4 regions of the Ochrobactrum quorumnocens genome follow, and region 4 is predicted to be linked to each of the others. Evidence: riboswitches for the same ligand, from Rfam matches in the RefSeq annotation. Region 4 holds a riboswitch; each other region holds the start of a gene.
What was found. A riboswitch is a leader RNA that binds a small molecule or an ion and turns the genes downstream of it on or off. The one in region 4 is predicted to bind cobalamin.

Region 1: linked by a shared signal. The riboswitch ahead of CES85_RS01050 (ABC transporter substrate-binding protein) and the one ahead of CES85_RS16400 (TonB-dependent receptor domain-containing protein) in region 4 are both predicted to bind cobalamin.
Region 2: linked by a shared signal. The riboswitch ahead of metE (5-methyltetrahydropteroyltriglutamate--homocysteine S-methyltransferase) and the one ahead of CES85_RS16400 (TonB-dependent receptor domain-containing protein) in region 4 are both predicted to bind cobalamin.
Region 3: linked by a shared signal. The riboswitch ahead of nrdH (glutaredoxin-like protein NrdH) and the one ahead of CES85_RS16400 (TonB-dependent receptor domain-containing protein) in region 4 are both predicted to bind cobalamin.

What each region holds. Positions count from the first base shown of each region.
Region 1 is NZ_CP022603.1:181,437-185,650, reverse strand. It holds gene CES85_RS01055 (FecCD family ABC transporter permease) at 1-573, opposite strand, end outside; gene CES85_RS01050 (ABC transporter substrate-binding protein) at 570-1,598, opposite strand; cobalamin riboswitch at 1,767-2,007, opposite strand; gene CES85_RS01045 (Bug family tripartite tricarboxylate transporter substrate binding protein) at 2,246-3,196, shown strand; gene CES85_RS01040 (tripartite tricarboxylate transporter TctB family protein) at 3,193-3,690, shown strand; gene CES85_RS01035 (tripartite tricarboxylate transporter permease) at 3,703-4,214, shown strand, end outside.
Region 2 is NZ_CP022603.1:1,477,299-1,481,512, forward strand. It holds gene metE (5-methyltetrahydropteroyltriglutamate--homocysteine S-methyltransferase) at 1-2,163, opposite strand, end outside; cobalamin riboswitch at 2,268-2,537, opposite strand; gene CES85_RS06980 (polysaccharide biosynthesis protein) at 2,908-4,214, shown strand, end outside.
Region 3 is NZ_CP022603.1:1,298,028-1,302,241, reverse strand. It holds gene CES85_RS06140 (SDR family oxidoreductase) at 180-1,010, shown strand; cobalamin riboswitch at 1,111-1,328, shown strand; gene nrdH (glutaredoxin-like protein NrdH) at 1,622-1,843, shown strand; gene nrdI (class Ib ribonucleoside-diphosphate reductase assembly flavoprotein NrdI) at 1,870-2,289, shown strand; gene nrdE (class 1b ribonucleoside-diphosphate reductase subunit alpha) at 2,265-4,214, shown strand, end outside.
Region 4 is NZ_CP022604.1:1,423,615-1,427,828, reverse strand. It holds gene rbbA (ribosome-associated ATPase/putative transporter RbbA) at 1-797, shown strand, start outside; gene CES85_RS16405 (ABC transporter permease) at 799-1,911, shown strand; cobalamin riboswitch at 2,009-2,231, shown strand; gene CES85_RS16400 (TonB-dependent receptor domain-containing protein) at 2,373-4,214, shown strand, end outside.

The DNA of each region.
Region 1 (4,214 bases), on a different replicon from region 4:
GGCGTTTGCTGCCTTCGTGACGATGAGAGATGTCAGCGCGTTGAAAAGCTGCGAACCCGCAATGCCGGCTAGAATGATCGCACTGTTTCCGCGCCCTGCCCGCAATGCGAGCAGGGAAACGAGAACAAAAGCAACGATTGCGCCAATAAACGCTCCCACTGACAACGAGAGCACACCAGCACCAATTCCGAGAATAGCAACGCTCACTGCCCCCGTTGAAGCCCCGGCAGAAATACCCAGAATATAGGGATCAGCCAGCGAATTGCGGAGAAGCGATTGCAGAACCACACCTGACAAGGCCAGTGCCGCACCGCAGCAAGCTGCGACAACAGCACGGCTCAGCCGATAGCTCCAAACGATACCTTCATCAATCGGCGCGAGTGGGTAACCGGCATTCCAGACGCGGTTGGCGATGGTTTTAGCCACCACGTCCAGAGGTATTGCGGTTTCGCCAATGGCAGCACCCAGCCACAAAGCAACAAAGAGCAGGACGAGCGCAAGTGCTCCCCAAAGCACCCGGGAACTCATCGTGGTTTTTAATGAAATGCCTGCCGTGGCTGCCTTTGACGTCACTTGTTCATATCCGAACCGGCGATATCAGCAGCCAGCGTTTCAATGCCTTCGATCACTCTCAGCGACGTGCTCATCGACTGCGCATCGATATCAAAAACATACCCGTCTTCAACAGCAGGCATCAACTTCGTCACTGGATCAGACTTGAGAAACTCGTGTTTGACTGCAATGTCATCAGCAGGATAACGACGACGATCCAGCTTTGCTGCAACGATCATCGACGGCCCCGCCTTGGCGATGGTTTCCCAACCCACGGCTGGCCATTCTTCTTCACTCTCAATCACATTCTTGATGCCGAGTGCAGAAAGGATATAGGCAGGAGCGCCGAACTTACCGGCAACATACGGATCAGCATCAACCTGCGTGCTTGAGAACCATGCAACCGCTGAGAGCTTGCCATCGGAGGAGCCGATCTTTTGGCGGGCCGCGTCTTCACGTGCCTTGAGGTCTGCGATCAGCTTTTCACCACGATCCTGTACATTGAAGATCTGAGCCAGTTCGCCGATTTCCTGATAGACGATATTCATCGTGAATGGCGCTGTGCGAATACCATCGCCGCCACCTGAATTATCTTTGCCAACGCAATCGGAAGGCGATGTATAGGCAGGAATACCTAATTCTTCGAACTGTTCCGGCTTTGCGACAATGCCCATTGGGCCAACGTGCCACTGGAAATCCGCTGTAACGATATCTGGCTTCTGCGCCAGTACGCTTTCAAAACTCGGATCGTTATCTGCCAGGCGCTTTACCTTGGCATTCACATCTTCAAAGCCTTTGAGGACTGGGCCGAACCAAACGGCCGTACCCACAACTTTGTCGCCGAGGCCAAGGCTGTAGAGAATCTCGGTGCTGCTCTGACCAACGGCCACTGCCCGCTCCGGTGCATGTTTGAAGGTTACATCGCGACCACAGTTTTTCAGTGTTAGCGGATATTGGGTTTCAGCTGCCTGCGCTGCGAAACTGGTTGCGAAAAGAGCGACTGCGCCCAGAAGTGCGCTAAATGGCACTTGGCCTGAAAGTTTCATTTAAATCCCCGAAATGACATGAGAAAAAGCCGCATCAAACGGCGGAAGCGATCCGGCGCATGAAGCAGACTGACATATCCGGGGATATGAATGACAATGGGAGGCGACGTCTTACGACGTTTAAAGCTGTCATAACCAACTCCTGCTCCGGGCATCCCCGCCCGTGACAATGGACTACGTTAGACGGCAGGTCTCCTGGCTTGCGGATATTCGCTGTTCATCTGCCTTCCCGAGCCGTTTTTAAGTGACTCAGTGGCATGACGCTTTTGGGGCGTCACGAGGATGAACGGCAATCCGCTTACAGTTGCGGGGGCAGCCACGGTCTCGGCCCCTTTTGGGTCGTCCTCACCGTGTTCCCTATTAATCCCCTTCACTCTCGGTCGGGGGAACCGTCGTAACTGTATTACATTCTGGTATTATACGCGTCAAGCGAAGCCGAAGACTTAATCGGCTATATAAAACCGTCGCATCAGACTTTTTGCTAATACTGTCAAACGAGTAAAAAGTTGAGGGGAACCTTGCTGGTATATTGCAATTCTCTGCTGTAGTCTCCAGATCAAGAGTCTCTGCCCGGGAAGCAGAGGATTTTGAGGAGGGCTGTCAAAAGACAGCAGCAAAATGCGCGCAAGTGCATTCAGGGAGGATTTATGCGTAAATGGATTCTGGCCATTACATCCGTGACGGCGCTCGCGATAGCGGGAGCAGCTTCGGCGGAAGATTATAAGGTTCTAGCACCAGCAGCACCGGGCGGCGGATGGGATCAGACAGCACGCACAATGCAAAGCGTGCTTCAGGACGAAAAGATTTCCGGTAGCGTTCAGGTTATTAACGTTCCGGGTGCAGGTGGCACCATTGGCCTTGCCCAATTTGTCAATCAGAACAAAGGTGATCCGAGCCAGCTTATTGTGGGTGGATATGTCATGGTCGGCGCAATTCTGACCAACAATTCTCCCGTAAATCTTGATGCAATCACTCCGATTGCTCGCCTTACCGGCGAGTATGAAGCCATCGTTGTTCCAGCTTCTTCAGATATTCAAAATCTGGGTGATCTCGTCACCAAGCTCAAAGCCGATCCCGGTTCTGTTTCCTGGGGTGGCGGTTCTGCTGGCGGCACGGATCACATCACCGCAGGACTTTTCGCCAAAGCCATTGGCGTTGACCCGACCAAAGTCAATTACATCGCCTTCTCTGGTGGCGGTGAGGCACTTGCTGCTATCCTAGGTAATCAGGTCACCGTGGGCATTTCTGGCTACGGCGAGTTTGATCCACAGATCAAGGCTGGCACGCTTCGCATCATCGGTATTTCCAGTGACGAACGGGTTGAGGGCATCGACGCACCGACCTTTAAGGAAAGCGGCGTTGACGTTTCGATCCAGAATTGGCGCATGGTGGGCGCTGCTCCCGGCATTACTGCGGAACAGGTAGCGGGCATCAACACCGATGTTGAGAAGATGGTGAAGTCGGAATCCTGGCAGAAGGCCCTCAAGGATAAAGGCTGGGCCGACACCTATCTCGCAGGCGATGCGTTCAAGGAACAACTTGCCAAAGACGTGGCGTCTACTGAAACTATCCTCAAGGAAATCGGCCTCGTCAAATGACAGGACCTGAACAGCAGGCAGAGCGCCGTTCCACAGAAACGGCGCCAGATTACGCAGCTCTTGTGATCGCCCTCATTCTGGGGGCGGTTGCTGTCGCAATTGCCTGGTCCACGGCCTATGGGAATAACGTTCTTTCGTACTCACCGGTCGGGCCAAAAACAGTACCCTACATCATCGCAGCCGGACTGTTCATTCTGTCTATATGGACGGTGATCAGCGCATTTAAGGGTGAGTTTCCAGAGCGCGAGCATCAGGAAATTGCGCCGATGGCCTGGATCATCGGTGGGTTGGTCATTCAAATGCTGACGATGAAGACCCTGGGCTTTTCCATTGCAACGGGCTTGCTCTTTGCGGCAACGGCGCGCGGATTTGGTTATCGCAAGTTCTGGATCAGCGTCCCTGTCGGCATCGTCTTTGCATTCGCAATCTGGTTCATTTTTGCACGCGGCCTGCAGCTTTCGCTGCCATCAGGTTGGCTTGAGCATCTGGTTTAGAGCGAGATAACAATGGATACTGTCACTCTTCTCGCCAACGGACTTCTGGTGGCGCTTGAACCAGCGAACCTTATTTATGCGCTGATTGGCGTCACACTTGGTACGGCTGTTGGGGTGCTTCCGGGCATTGGTCCCGCACTCACTGTGGCGTTGCTTCTACCCGTTACCTATAAGCTGGATCCTGCTGGATCGCTCATTATGTTCGCGGGTATCTATTACGGTGGCATGTATGGAGGATCGACCACATCGATCCTGCTCAACACGCCTGGAGAAAGCGCTTCCATCGTCACGGCATTGGAGGGCAATAAAATGGCCCGAGCGGGGCGTGGAGGGCCAGCACTGGCGACCGCCGCCATCGGCTCATTTATTGCAGGGCTCATCGCTACTCTGGCATTGGCATTCGTTGCCCCCTGGGTGGTGAAGTTCGCCCTCTCCTTCGGTCCATCCGAGTATTTCGCGTTGATGCTGCTCGCTTTCATGACGGTGTCGGCAGCTTTCGGCGATTCCACTTTGCGCGGCCTCAC
Region 2 (4,214 bases), on a different replicon from region 4:
AACGCCCGGCCCGATATCGTTCGGGTATTTAAACGACTTGAACGCATCGAGCAGCTCCATGCGTGAGCGTGAAGTTTCAATCGAAATCACGTCGGCATCCATATGAGCAATGGCATCGATGATGTCATTGAACTCCGAATAGCACATGTGGGTATGGATCTGTGTTTGGTCGGCCACACCGCTTGAACACAGACGGAAGCTTTCGACAGCCCAATCGAGGTAGGTCGACCAGTCAGTGCGACGCAGCGGCAAGCCTTCGCGCAAGGCGGCCTCGTCGATCTGGATCATGGTGGCACCCGCATCTTCCAGATCGCTCACTTCGTCACGGATGGCGAGCGCGATCTGTCGGCAGGTTGCGGCGCGTGAAATGTCATCACGAACAAACGACCAGTTGAGGATCGTCACAGGCCCGGTCAACATGCCCTTCATAGGCTTATCCGTCAGTGACTGCGCGTATTTCCACCAGTCAACCGTCATCGGCTCAGGACGGGAAACGTCACCGAAAATGATCGGAGGGCGGACATAGCGCGAGCCATAGCTCTGCACCCAGGCGTATTTTGTGAAAGCGAAGCCCGAGAGCTGCTCGCCAAAATACTGAACCATGTCGTTACGCTCGAACTCGCCATGCACCAGTACATCGAGGCCGATTTCTTCCTGCCAGCGAATGGCGGCTTCAGTTTCGCGCTGGATGAAGCTCTCATACTGCGCATTGCTGATCTCACCTTTGTTGACCGCTGCGCGTGCTTTGCGCACTTCAGGGGTCTGCGGAAAAGAGCCGATCGTCGTGGTGGGGAAAGTGGGTAAGCCGAGCTTGTCGCTTTGAATTTTGCGTCGCTCGGTGAACACGCTGTTGCGCTTCTTTTGAGCTTCCGTGACAGCGGCAACGCGCTGTTCAACAGCCAGACTGTGGACCTTTGGCGATGTGCGGCGGGCTGCAATGGCCTCACTTGCGGCTTTCAGTTCTGCAAGAACCGTGCTTTTGCCTGACGAAAGCGCACGTCCGAGGATAGCAATCTCATCGATCTTTTGTGCTGCAAAAGCGAGCCAGTTTTTAAGTTCTGCATCGAGTCCGGTTTCCAGTTCAAGATCAATCGGTACATGCAGGAGCGAGCAGGATGGGGCAATTTCGATGCGTTCCAGCCCGTGCTTTTCAACGATGGGCAGAATGTGGTCGATGATGGCATTGAGATCGGCGCGCCAGATATTGCGGCCGTCAATCACACCGAGAGACAGATGCTGATCGGGGCGTGCTTTCGCTACAATGTCGTTAAGCTGATTTGCGCCGCGTACCAGATCGACGTGAAGACCTGCGACCGGCAAAGCCAATGCAGTGTCGAGATTGTGGCCCAGCTCACCGAAATAGGTCGCAAGCAGGATTTTTGCGTCGGAAGCTGTGGCAAGACGCTGGTAAGCAAGTTCAAATGCGGCCTGTTCATTTGGGGTGAGATCGAGAACCAGCGCTGGTTCGTCAATCTGCACCCAGTCGGCACCGGCATTTGCAAGTTCACGCAGCAACTCTTCATAAACCGGCAGCAGCTTTGGCAGCAAGGCTACAGGATTAAAGCCTTCAGCGGTGGATTTAGCCAGCTTCAGGAATGTAACCGGGCCAAGAATAACTGGACGTGTGTGGATACCCAGTGCCTTGGCTTCGAGGAAGTGTTCCACCGGCTTGCGGGCGACAAGCCTGAACTCCTGATCGTCGGTGAGTTCTGGCACCATGTAGTGATAATTGGTGTCGAACCACTTGGTCATTTCAAGCGCAGTCACACCATGACTATGTGCGTGCCCATTCTCACGCCCATGTTCTTGATTGCCACAACCGCAATCGTTGCTTGTTTTGCCTTCGCTGCCACGCGCCATGGCGAAATAGGTCTGGAGCGATACGTCGCCGCCGGACCAGCCGTAACGGGCAGGGATGGCGCCGACCATTACAGCTGTATCGAGCACATGATCGTAAAGGGAGAAGTCGTTGGATGGAATTTTCGTGATGCCGTGATCGCGCAGTTCGGCCCAATTGGCCGCGCGCAAAGCGCTGGCAATCGTGAGCAGTTCTGCTTCAGACGATTTACCCGCCCAGAAAGCTTCGAGTGCAAATTTCAGTTCGCGATGACGGCCGATGCGCGGCACACCAAGGGTGGCGGTAGCGACGGTGGTTTGTGACATGGCTATATATACCCCGATATAGATGGGGGCGCGGGTTTACAGACGTGCGCGAAAAGGCTGCTTTTGGCAACCAGACCTGCGACACTCCGGGACACCCCGCCCGTGGACGTTGTTTTGTCATGGCAGGTCTCCTGGCTCGCGGGTCAGCGCTTCGATCCGCCTTCCCGAAACTTTCGTTCCAGTGGCATGATGGATTTCAGCTCGCCGCTTACAGTTGCGGGGGCAGCACCGGTTTTGCAGGATTATCTTTATCCTCACGCATGACCTTATCCGAAAAGTCGATAGACTTTTCGAGGATCAACGCTCGCGCACCGGTTTCCCTCTTAGCTTCCGTCGCACAGGTTGACGGAAGAACCATAACGTTCATTAGTTTGTCGGAAGCTCTGAGTTGTGTCAATATCATATAAAGAAATGTTTATATGTTTATGACGTTGAAGTTCCTGCTGCCGATTTTTATTGGCCTAAAGATGGAGGTGGATGACTGGAAGATTAGATAGAGAATTAAAGAAAACTCTAATAACAACATATAATTAGGGGAGTAGGCATAGTTTTTGTAAGCGTGTGCAATCTCAATTGATATGGCTCCGATGAGTGACTCGTGCTAACGGTGCAAATATTGGGCTGGTTTCGTTGTCAGTTATCTAACTTAGATGTCTGATATCACTGATTAAAAAGAGTTGAATTGGGCCGAATCCTCATCGGCGATTGATCGTTTTCCGCCTTGAGGGGGGCAGGATATATTCTATGAGTTTCAGATATCCCTGGCAAAGACTGGCTTTGTTACCGCGTGTCGGTAAGCAGATCATACTTCTGCTGAGCGACTGCCTTTTGTTGTTGCTCAGTGCCTATCTCGCCTTTGTTATGCGTCTTGGCTTTGTTTTTATCCCAACGCAGACGCAGATTTTCCTGATCGCCATCGCTCCGGCTCTGGCTATTCCAGTCTTTGTTCGTTTTGGTCTTTATCGAGCGATTATTCGCTATCTCGCCGAACGGGCCATCTGGCCGATTTTTCAGGCAACGGCGATCGCGGCGCTCTTCTGGGTGGCGCTGGTCTTTCTTATGGAATCCTATGGCGGCTCTGGTTTGCCGCGTTCGGTTCCGCTGCTCTACTGGCTTTTGAGCACTGTCCTTGTTTCGGCGAGCCGCTTTGGTGCAAAATGGCTTCTACGCAGTGCTGAAACCAGCAAGGTCTATTCAAGTACCGCGCTGATTATTGGCGTGGGCGAACCCGGACGCCAACTGGCGACAGCACTGAGAAGCCATAGCGATACACATGTGATCGGTTTTGTGGACCCGACGGGCCAGCTCAGTGGAATGGATATTATCGGGCTTCGCGTCTATGATGTATCTCAGATCCCCAACCTGATCGAAAACTTTGGAATTAGTCAGGTCGTCATTTCTGAGCCGGAACTGGATCAGAAGCAGCGGCAGGAGTTTGCGCGTCTGCTTGGCCGTCTCCCCGTCAGTACGCGTATTCTGCCCCCAATCGCTGATCTGACTGCGGGCAAATATCTTGTCAGCGCTCTGCGCAATGTCGAGATTGACGATTTGCTTGGGCGCTCGCCTGTACCGCCAGATGTCGATCTCCTCCGTGAAGTTGTCGAAGGCCGACGCATCATGGTGACGGGCGCTGGCGGGTCGATAGGTAGTCAGCTTTGCCGCACAATTGCACAGTGGAATCCCAGCTGTATCGTGCTGTTTGAATCCAGTGAATTTGCACTTTATCAGATCGAGCGGCAGCTACGTCAGATGGCACCTTGTGTTGTCATTCCGGTGCTTGGCACAGTCGCAAACCAGCATTGCGTTGAAAAAGCAATTCAAACACACGCTGTTGATACGGTCTATCATTGCGCGGCCTATAAGCATGTGCCGCTTGTCGAACAAAACCCGCTGGTCGGTATCAGCAACAATGTGTTTGGAACGCTGAACGTTGCAGCGGCAGCGCTTGCGACCGATGTCGAACGGATGGTGCTGATTTCATCTGACAAGGCCGTACGGCCAACGAATGTCATGGGCGCGACAAAGCGCTGGGCGGAACTTGTCGTTTATTA
Region 3 (4,214 bases), on a different replicon from region 4:
TTTAGATCGATACAGGAAAGGACGCCTGACTGTCAATTTATCCCTTCGACCAATGAGGGTAATAACGCTCACGTGAACACATAACTGCTTGCAACAGGCTCTTCTCGGAACGCTGGACGTTACAAGACGGCAACTGTAACTTGGCGTCGTATTTTCATTCAATCGAGCTGGGGCTTGTCATGGAAGTAACAATCATAACAGGAGCATCTGACGGGATTGGAGCTGAGGCTGCGCGTCAGACCGCTATACGCGATGGCAGCAAGGCGGCACTGGTTCTGGCGGCGCGTAATGTCGATAAGTTGCAAGCGCTTGCTGGGGAACTTGATCAGTCGGGCTGCAGGGTTCTGGTGGTGCCGACTGACGTGACTGATCGCAAGGACTGCATTGCTCTGATAGAAAAGACCGCTGCCGTTTTCGGGCAAATTGATACGCTGATCGTCAATGCGGGCATGTCAGCTCACGCCAATTTTGCCGAGATCAAACCGGAAGACTTGCAGTGGATGCATGATCTGATGGAGCTCAATTACTGGGGCAGCATCTGGCCTATCCATGCAGCACTGCCATATCTAGCTAAAACCAAAGGACGCATCGTTGCTGTCTCCTCAGTTGCGGGGCTGATTGGGGTCCCTGGACGCTCAGCCTATAGCGGCACCAAGTTTGCACTTTCCGGGTTTTGTGAGGCGCTGCGATCGGAATTGGAACCGAGCGGCATATCGGTGACAATAATTTATCCCGGTGTGGTGAAAACCGACATCCGCAAGGTTGGTTATGGGGCAAGTGGCTCTGCTCTGGGTGTGAGCGGTGTTCGCGAAGACAATATGATGTCCGTCCAGCAGGCGGTCGAGTTGATGCTCGAGGGAATCAGTCGCCGCAAACGCGAGGTGTTGATGACGCGGCAGATGCGATTTGGTCGGTGGCTGAAGCTGATTGCACCACATCTTGTGGATCGGATGGCGTTGAAGGCTATAAAACCCGAGTTCCGGCCCAAGCCTATCAAACCGAGTGAGTGAAGCCTGATAGATATCCCTGCTATTCACAGGTGCCCCTCATTAAAGCCCATATTTAATTTTTTTGAACCGTCTATCCATTGACGACTTTTTAACTTCGGATACTATATCTTGTGTTCAAGGTTCTTGCGATTCGTGAGAATCAAAAAGCGAAGATGGGAATACGGTGCGTTGCATTCATGATGGATGTGGTTATGCCGTAGCTGCCCCCGCAACTGTAAGCGATGAGCTTTACGTCCATATGCCACTGGTTAAAACCGGGAAGGCGGACCAAAGCGGTGAGTCGTGAGCCAGGAGACCTGCCTTGAACGTGAACGTCCACGGGCGGGGTGTCCGGTTGGTGCGTAATAGAATGTGGCAGCGTTTTGCCATGTCTGTTGCTGCCCCCGAATATCCCCTCCAAAGCTTCGGGGTGACAAGCATGTCGAGTAATTTGAGACCAAACAGTTCCGGTCCGCCCTTTACGGGCTAGTACTTTTGGTTTGCCACTCGGGCGAGCCGCATTTCTCCAGTTTCCGAGTCTTTCTGCACGCATTCGATAATGCGTGAGCGTTATTTTGCGTCTTCATCCCAGTAAGTCGCAACCGATACAACCGATCCCCAGTGAGGAAAAAATGAACGTCACCGTCTATAGCAAGCCCGCCTGCGTCCAGTGCACCGCCACCACTCGCGCACTCGACCGTCAGGGCATTGAATATGATGTCATCGACATTTCCGCCAATGCCGATGCGTACGATCTCGTTCAGGGTCTCGGCTACCGTCAGGTGCCGGTTGTTGTTGTGGGTGAAACCCATTGGGCTGGTTTCCGTCCGGATATGATCAGCTCGCTCGCATAAAGCCCAATCGCTGTCGGGATTTCGCAATGGGCCAGATCGTATATTTTTCCAGTCGTTCAGAGAACACGCATCGTTTTGTGATGCGTCTGGGAATGCGCTCAAAACGCATTCCGCTGGAAAGCTATGAAGACGATGCTGGCTTGTTACGGGTGAATGAGCCGTTTGTGCTCGTAACCCCCACCTATGGCGGCGGCGGTGCGAAAGGCGCTGTTCCCAAGCCGGTCATTCGGTTTCTCAATGATGCCGATAACCGATCCCTCATTCGCGGTGTCATCGCCGCAGGAAACAGCAATTTCGGTGAAGCCTTCGGCCTCGCCGGTAAGATCATTTCTACCAAGTGTCAGGTTCCCTACCTCTATCGTTTCGAGCTTTTGGGAACTGACGAAGACCTTGGCAATGTTAGAGACGGGATGGAACGATTTTGGACACGGCAGACACAACCTTGACCCGTGAGCGCGAGACGGTCGCCTCATCGGAAAAGCAGGAGCCATCGGCGTCGGCAGCAAGCAAGGCAGCAAAGCTGCCTGAAACCGGGCTCGATTATCACGCGCTCAATGCGATGCTGAACCTTTATGACGATGAAGGCAAAATCCAGCTTGAACGCGACCGTCAGGCCGCGCAGCAGTATTTCCTTCAGCACGTCAACCAGAACACGGTGTTCTTTCACAATCTGCGTGAAAAACTCGATTATCTGGTCACCGAAGGCTATTACGAGCGCGAAGTGCTGGACCAGTATTCCTTCAATTTCGTGCGCGATCTCTTCGATCATGCCTATGACAAGAAGTTCCGCTTTCCGACTTTCCTTGGCGCGTTCAAATATTACACCAGCTACACGCTGAAGACCTTTGATGGTCAGCGCTATCTTGAGCGCTATGAAGACCGTGTCTGCATGGTTGCGCTTGCGCTTGCGCGCGGCAATGAACAACATGCGCGTGAAATGGTCGATGAAATCATTGCGGGCCGTTATCAGCCAGCGACGCCGACCTTTCTCAATGCAGGTAAAAAGCAGCGTGGCGAACTCGTCTCGTGCTTCCTTCTGCGTGTTGAAGATAACATGGAATCGATTGGCCGCTCGATCAACTCCGCCTTGCAGCTTTCAAAGCGCGGCGGCGGCGTGGCGCTGAGCCTTACCAATATCCGTGAAGCCGGTGCACCAATCAAGCAGATCCAGAACCAGTCGTCGGGCATCATCCCTGTAATGAAGCTGCTGGAAGACAGTTTCTCTTATGCAAACCAGCTTGGTGCACGTCAGGGTGCAGGCGCCGTTTATCTGAACGCGCATCACCCCGACATCATGCGCTTCCTCGACACCAAGCGCGAAAATGCGGATGAGAAAATCCGCATCAAGACGCTGTCGCTTGGCGTGGTAATCCCGGATATCACCTTTGAACTCGCCAAGAACGATGAGGATATGTATCTCTTCTCGCCGTATGACGTTGAACGCGTCTATGGCGTGCCGATGACGGAAATCTCCGTCACCGAAAAATATCGCGAAATGGTCAATGATGGCCGTATTCGCAAGAAGAAGATCAATGCACGTGACTTCTTCCAAGTTCTGGCGGAAATTCAGTTCGAGTCCGGCTATCCTTACATCATGTTCGAAGACACGGTGAACCGCGCCAACCCGATCGATGGCCGTATCACCATGAGCAATCTTTGCTCGGAAATTCTTCAGGTCAGTGAAGCCAGCGTCTTTAATGATGATCTGTCTTATGAATATCTGGGTAAGGATATTTCCTGCAATCTCGGCTCGCTCAATATCGCAGCAGCCATGGATAGCCCCGATTTTGGCAAGACGATTGAAACATCGATCCGCGCGCTGACGGCTGTTGCCGACATGAGCCACATCGGATCAGTTCCATCTATTGCACGCGGCAATGACGAGAGCCATGCCATTGGCCTTGGTCAGATGAACCTGCACGGCTATCTCGCTCGGGAGCGTATTTATTACGGTTCGGATGAAGGCGTCGATTTCACCAATATCTACTTTTATACGGTGGCTTATCACGCTATCCGAGCTTCTAACCGCCTTGCCATCGAACAGGGCAGCTCGTTCAAGGGCTTTGAGAAGTCAAAATACGCCTCTGGCGAATATTTCGACAAATATACCGATCAGGTCTGGGAGCCTGCGACCGACAAGGTGCGCCAACTCTTTGAAGATGCAGGTATTGCCATCCCGACGCAGGAAGATTGGCAGGAACTGAAGAAGGCCGTCATGGAAGGCGGACTTTATAACCAGAACCTGCAAGCCGTACCGCCGACAGGCTCGATCTCCTACATCAATCATTCGACCTCTTCGATCCATCCGATCGTTTCCAAGATCGAAATTCGTAAGGAAGGCAAGATTGGCCGCGTTTACTACCCGGCTGCT
Region 4 (4,214 bases):
TCGCGCGTGGTCGTCCGGTTGAGGTGGGGGCCTGGATTGATGGTGCGATGCCGACGCGTGCAGAAACCGTACGTGGTTATGTACAGGGCATGCACGCCAACTGGATGACGCAAAAGGCGCGCGAGCTTTATGGAAACGCTGCTACCGTTGGCAATTTCAATCTCGAAATTCGCTATCGCTATAATCCGGACGTGCAGAGCCTTGTGGCTATGGTTCCAGCAGTTATTCCGCTTCTCCTTTTGATGATCCCGGCCATGCTCGCGGTGTTGAGCGTGGTGCGCGAGAAGGAACTCGGTTCGATCATCAATTTCTATGTGACGCCAGTCACGAAATTCGAGTTTCTGCTTGGCAAGCAGTTGCCCTATATCGCGCTGGCCTTCCTCAATTTTTTGATGCTGACAGCCTTTGCGGTCTTCATCTTCCGCGTGCCATTTACCGGAAGCTTCCTGACCTATGCCACAGCAGCGCTGCTCTATGTCATCATCACGACTGGCATGGGCTTAGTGATATCGACCTTTATCAATAGCCAGATTGCAGCGATTTTCGGCACAGCATTGCTGACGCTCATTCCTGCTGTGCAATATTCGGGCATTATCGACCCCGTATCGTCGCTGCAAGGGGCGGGTGCTTTTATCGGGAAGATTTATCCGACAACTTATTTCGTGACGATCTCGCGCGGGACTTTCTCAAAGGCTCTCGATTTTTCCGATCTGGCGGGGTCGTTCCTGCCGCTGCTGATTGCGATTCCGGTGCTTACTGTTCTCGGCATTGTTCTCCTCAAGAAACAGGCGGGCTGAGATGCGGATTTCCAATATTTTCCAGCTTGGTGTGAAGGAACTGCGCGGATTAGCGCGTGATCCGATGCTTCTGCTTCTCATCGTCTATGCCTTCACGCTCGCAATCTATACGGCGGCGAAGGCTATGCCTGAAAACCTCAACAATGCGGCTATCGCCATTGTCGATGAGGATCAGTCGCCGGTTTCGGGTCGGATCACGACCGCGTTTTATCCGCCATATTTCGTGCCGCCAAAACTTATCTCGTCTCACGAGATGGATAAGCGCATGGATGCTGGTCTTGACACATTCGCACTCGATATTCCGCCGAACTTCCAGCGTGATCTGCTCGCTGGACGTTCGCCAACAATCCAGCTGAACGTCGATGCAACGCGCATGAGCCAGGCCTTTACGGGCGGTGGATATGTGCAGTCGATTGTGTCAAGCGAAGTGACAGAGTTTCTCAATCGCTATCGCGAAGACACGCAAACGCCCGTTGGCCTCAATTTGCGTGCGAGGTTCAATCAGGACTTGAACAAGGGCTGGTTTGGCGCGATCACCAACGTGATCTCGTCGGTAACGATGCTCTCAATTATTCTGACGGGTGCAGCCCTTATCCGTGAGCGCGAGCATGGCACCATCGAGCATCTGTTGGTGATGCCGGTAACGCCGCTTGAGATCATGGTCTCCAAGGTATGGTCGATGGGGATGGTGGTGTTGGTCGCTACGGCCTTTTCGCTGATCGTGGTGGTTCAGGGTATCTTGGCGGTGCCGATCAACGGTTCACTGACGCTGTTTCTGGCAGGGGCTGCATTGCAGCTTTTTGCGACCACCAGTCTTGGTATTTTTCTCGCAACGATTGCCGGTTCCATGCCGCAGTTCGGCCTTTTGTTGATGTTGGTTCTGCTGCCGCTGCAAGTGCTATCGGGTGGCACAACACCGCGCGAGAGCATGCCAGAAATCATCCAGAACATTATGTTGGCAGCACCCAATACGCATTTTGTGATGCTGGCACAATCGGTGCTGTTTCGTGGTGCAGGGCTCAGTGTTGTGTGGCCGCAATTGCTGGCAATGATTGTAATTGGCAGTGTACTTTTCTTCTTTGCGCTGCGTCGCTTCCGCGATTTCTTGAGATAGGAAAACCTTTGCAATTCAACAATCTGAATCACTTCGTTCTGAATGTGATTCAGATGGGGCACATTGTTGCAGTTGATAATCTTCCTTCCCCTTGCTATCGCTCGCTTCAGGAAACGGTTCTGCCCGAGAGGGTGGATGAAAAGGGAACACGGTGAAGCATTAAATTGCTGATGCCGAGACTGCCCCCGCAACTGTAACCGGAGAGTCATCCTCCTATGATCGTATCTTACGATTATAGCCACTGAGCATTCGTGTTCGGGAAGGCGGAGGACCGATGAAGACCCGGAAGTCAGGAGACCTGCCGTATCCAGTCACCCATGGCTGACACGAGGGGTGTTCAGTCGCGGCCGTCCGTAGCGGTGACATTGTGAAATGTTGCCGTGGGACAAAGACAGGGAGCTTGCGCCCTGATTTCTGACACCTGCGGTGAAGCAAAGCTTGCGCGCAGGAAGTAGAAATTAATGCATATTCTCCAATTATCTGCATATCTCGCATCGACCATTCTGGTGGCGGTGCCGTTGGATGCTATCGCACAGACAAACTTAAATGCACAGGATGGCGTCGTGCTTGACATGATTGTTGTAACGCCGCTGCGCCGCGCGACATCGTTGCAGCGTTCAACGTCTTCCGTCACGGTGATTGATAAGGCCGAGATTGAGCGCTCTGCTTCACCGGATCTCCAATCGCTGCTGCAATATTATCCGGGCATTTCGATCACCGCAAATGGCGGACAGGGATCGTCTTCCAATCTCTATATTCGGGGCATGTCATCGAAACAGACAGTCGTTCTGGTGAATGGCGTGCGAACAGCTTCGGCGACCACCGGGGCGACTGCGCTTTCCAATATTCCGTTGAGCTCAATTGATCGTATCGAGATCGCCAAAGGCGCGCATTCCTCGCAATACGGTGCCGATGCGATGGGCGGCGTCATCAACATTATCACCAAGCAGGGCGGAGCGTGTGGCGAGCGCTCTTTCTGCGGAAGCGTGACAACAGGTGTAACGCACCCATGGGGCGGTTATGTATCCGGCTCTCTGCAAGGGCGCAGCAAAGATGGTATCGATTATGCCTTTGGTGCGGCAGTGACCGGCACGCAGGGCTATAATTTCACGACTCCCGAAGCTTTTGGTTATGAGCCTGATCGCGATGGTTTCCTGCAGGGATCGTTCAACTTCGCGCTGTCGAAGGATTTTGACTGGGGCAAGATTTATGCCGATGGTCTTCTGAGCCGAGGACGCAATCAATATGATGCAAAAGCGCCGTCGGCCAACGAAGCTTACACAACCGCCTTTAGCGGCAAGCTTGGCGCGCGGGTCGATCACAGTTCAGACTGGTCCTCGACGATTGAATTCAGCTCAGGCCTCGATCACAGTAGGAATTTCCGCAAGGGCGTCAGTGGCTCAGACCGCTTTGAAACAAAACGCTATGGGGTATTTGCCTCCACAGAAAAGCAGTTCGATACCGGTAATGTCTCGCATGTGGTGACGGGTGGTGTTGAGGCTTATCGCGAAGAGGTGGATGCAACGACTGCTTATGCCGAGACAAGCCGCAATCTGGCAGCGGTGTTCGGCCAATATTCGCTTGAATATGATGCGCTGCGTTTTGATGGCGGCGTGCGCTATGACTACAATGAGCAGTTTGGCGACGTTGTGACGTATAATCTCGGTGGGAGTTACGAAATCCTGCCTGATCTCGTGTTGCGTTCGTCGTTTGGAACGGGCTTCCGTGCTCCTACCTTCAATGAGCTTTATTATCCCGGCTTTGCCAATGCCGATTTGCAACCGGAAAAATCGCGCTCCTACGAGATTGGCCTCAACTGGCAGGCCAGCGCCAACACAAGCCTTGATATGGCTTTTTATCAAACATGGCTGCGCGATGCGATCTTAAGCACAGCACCTTCCTATCTGCCCTATAATATTGCGCGGGCGCAGGTTACGGGTTTTGACGCGACACTTACCCATCGCTTTAATGATAGCTGGGGCTTTAAAGGCTCCATCGATCTGAAACGTCCGTTAGATGAAGATACCGATAATGATCTGGCCTATCGCGAACGGGTGAAAGCGACGGCGGAGGTGAACTTCAAGCCGATTGAGAAGCTCGATCTGACCGCAAGGATGCGTTACGGCGGCTCGCGCTATACCAGTGCTGCGAATACCAACAAGCTTGATCCTTATGTGACGGCTGACTTCATCGCGTTGTATGAAATCGACAAACAATCTCAGCTCAAACTCTCTGTGGAGAATATTTTCGACAAGGATTACCAGACCACCTCTGGCTATAATGCGCCGGGGCGCAGCTTCAAT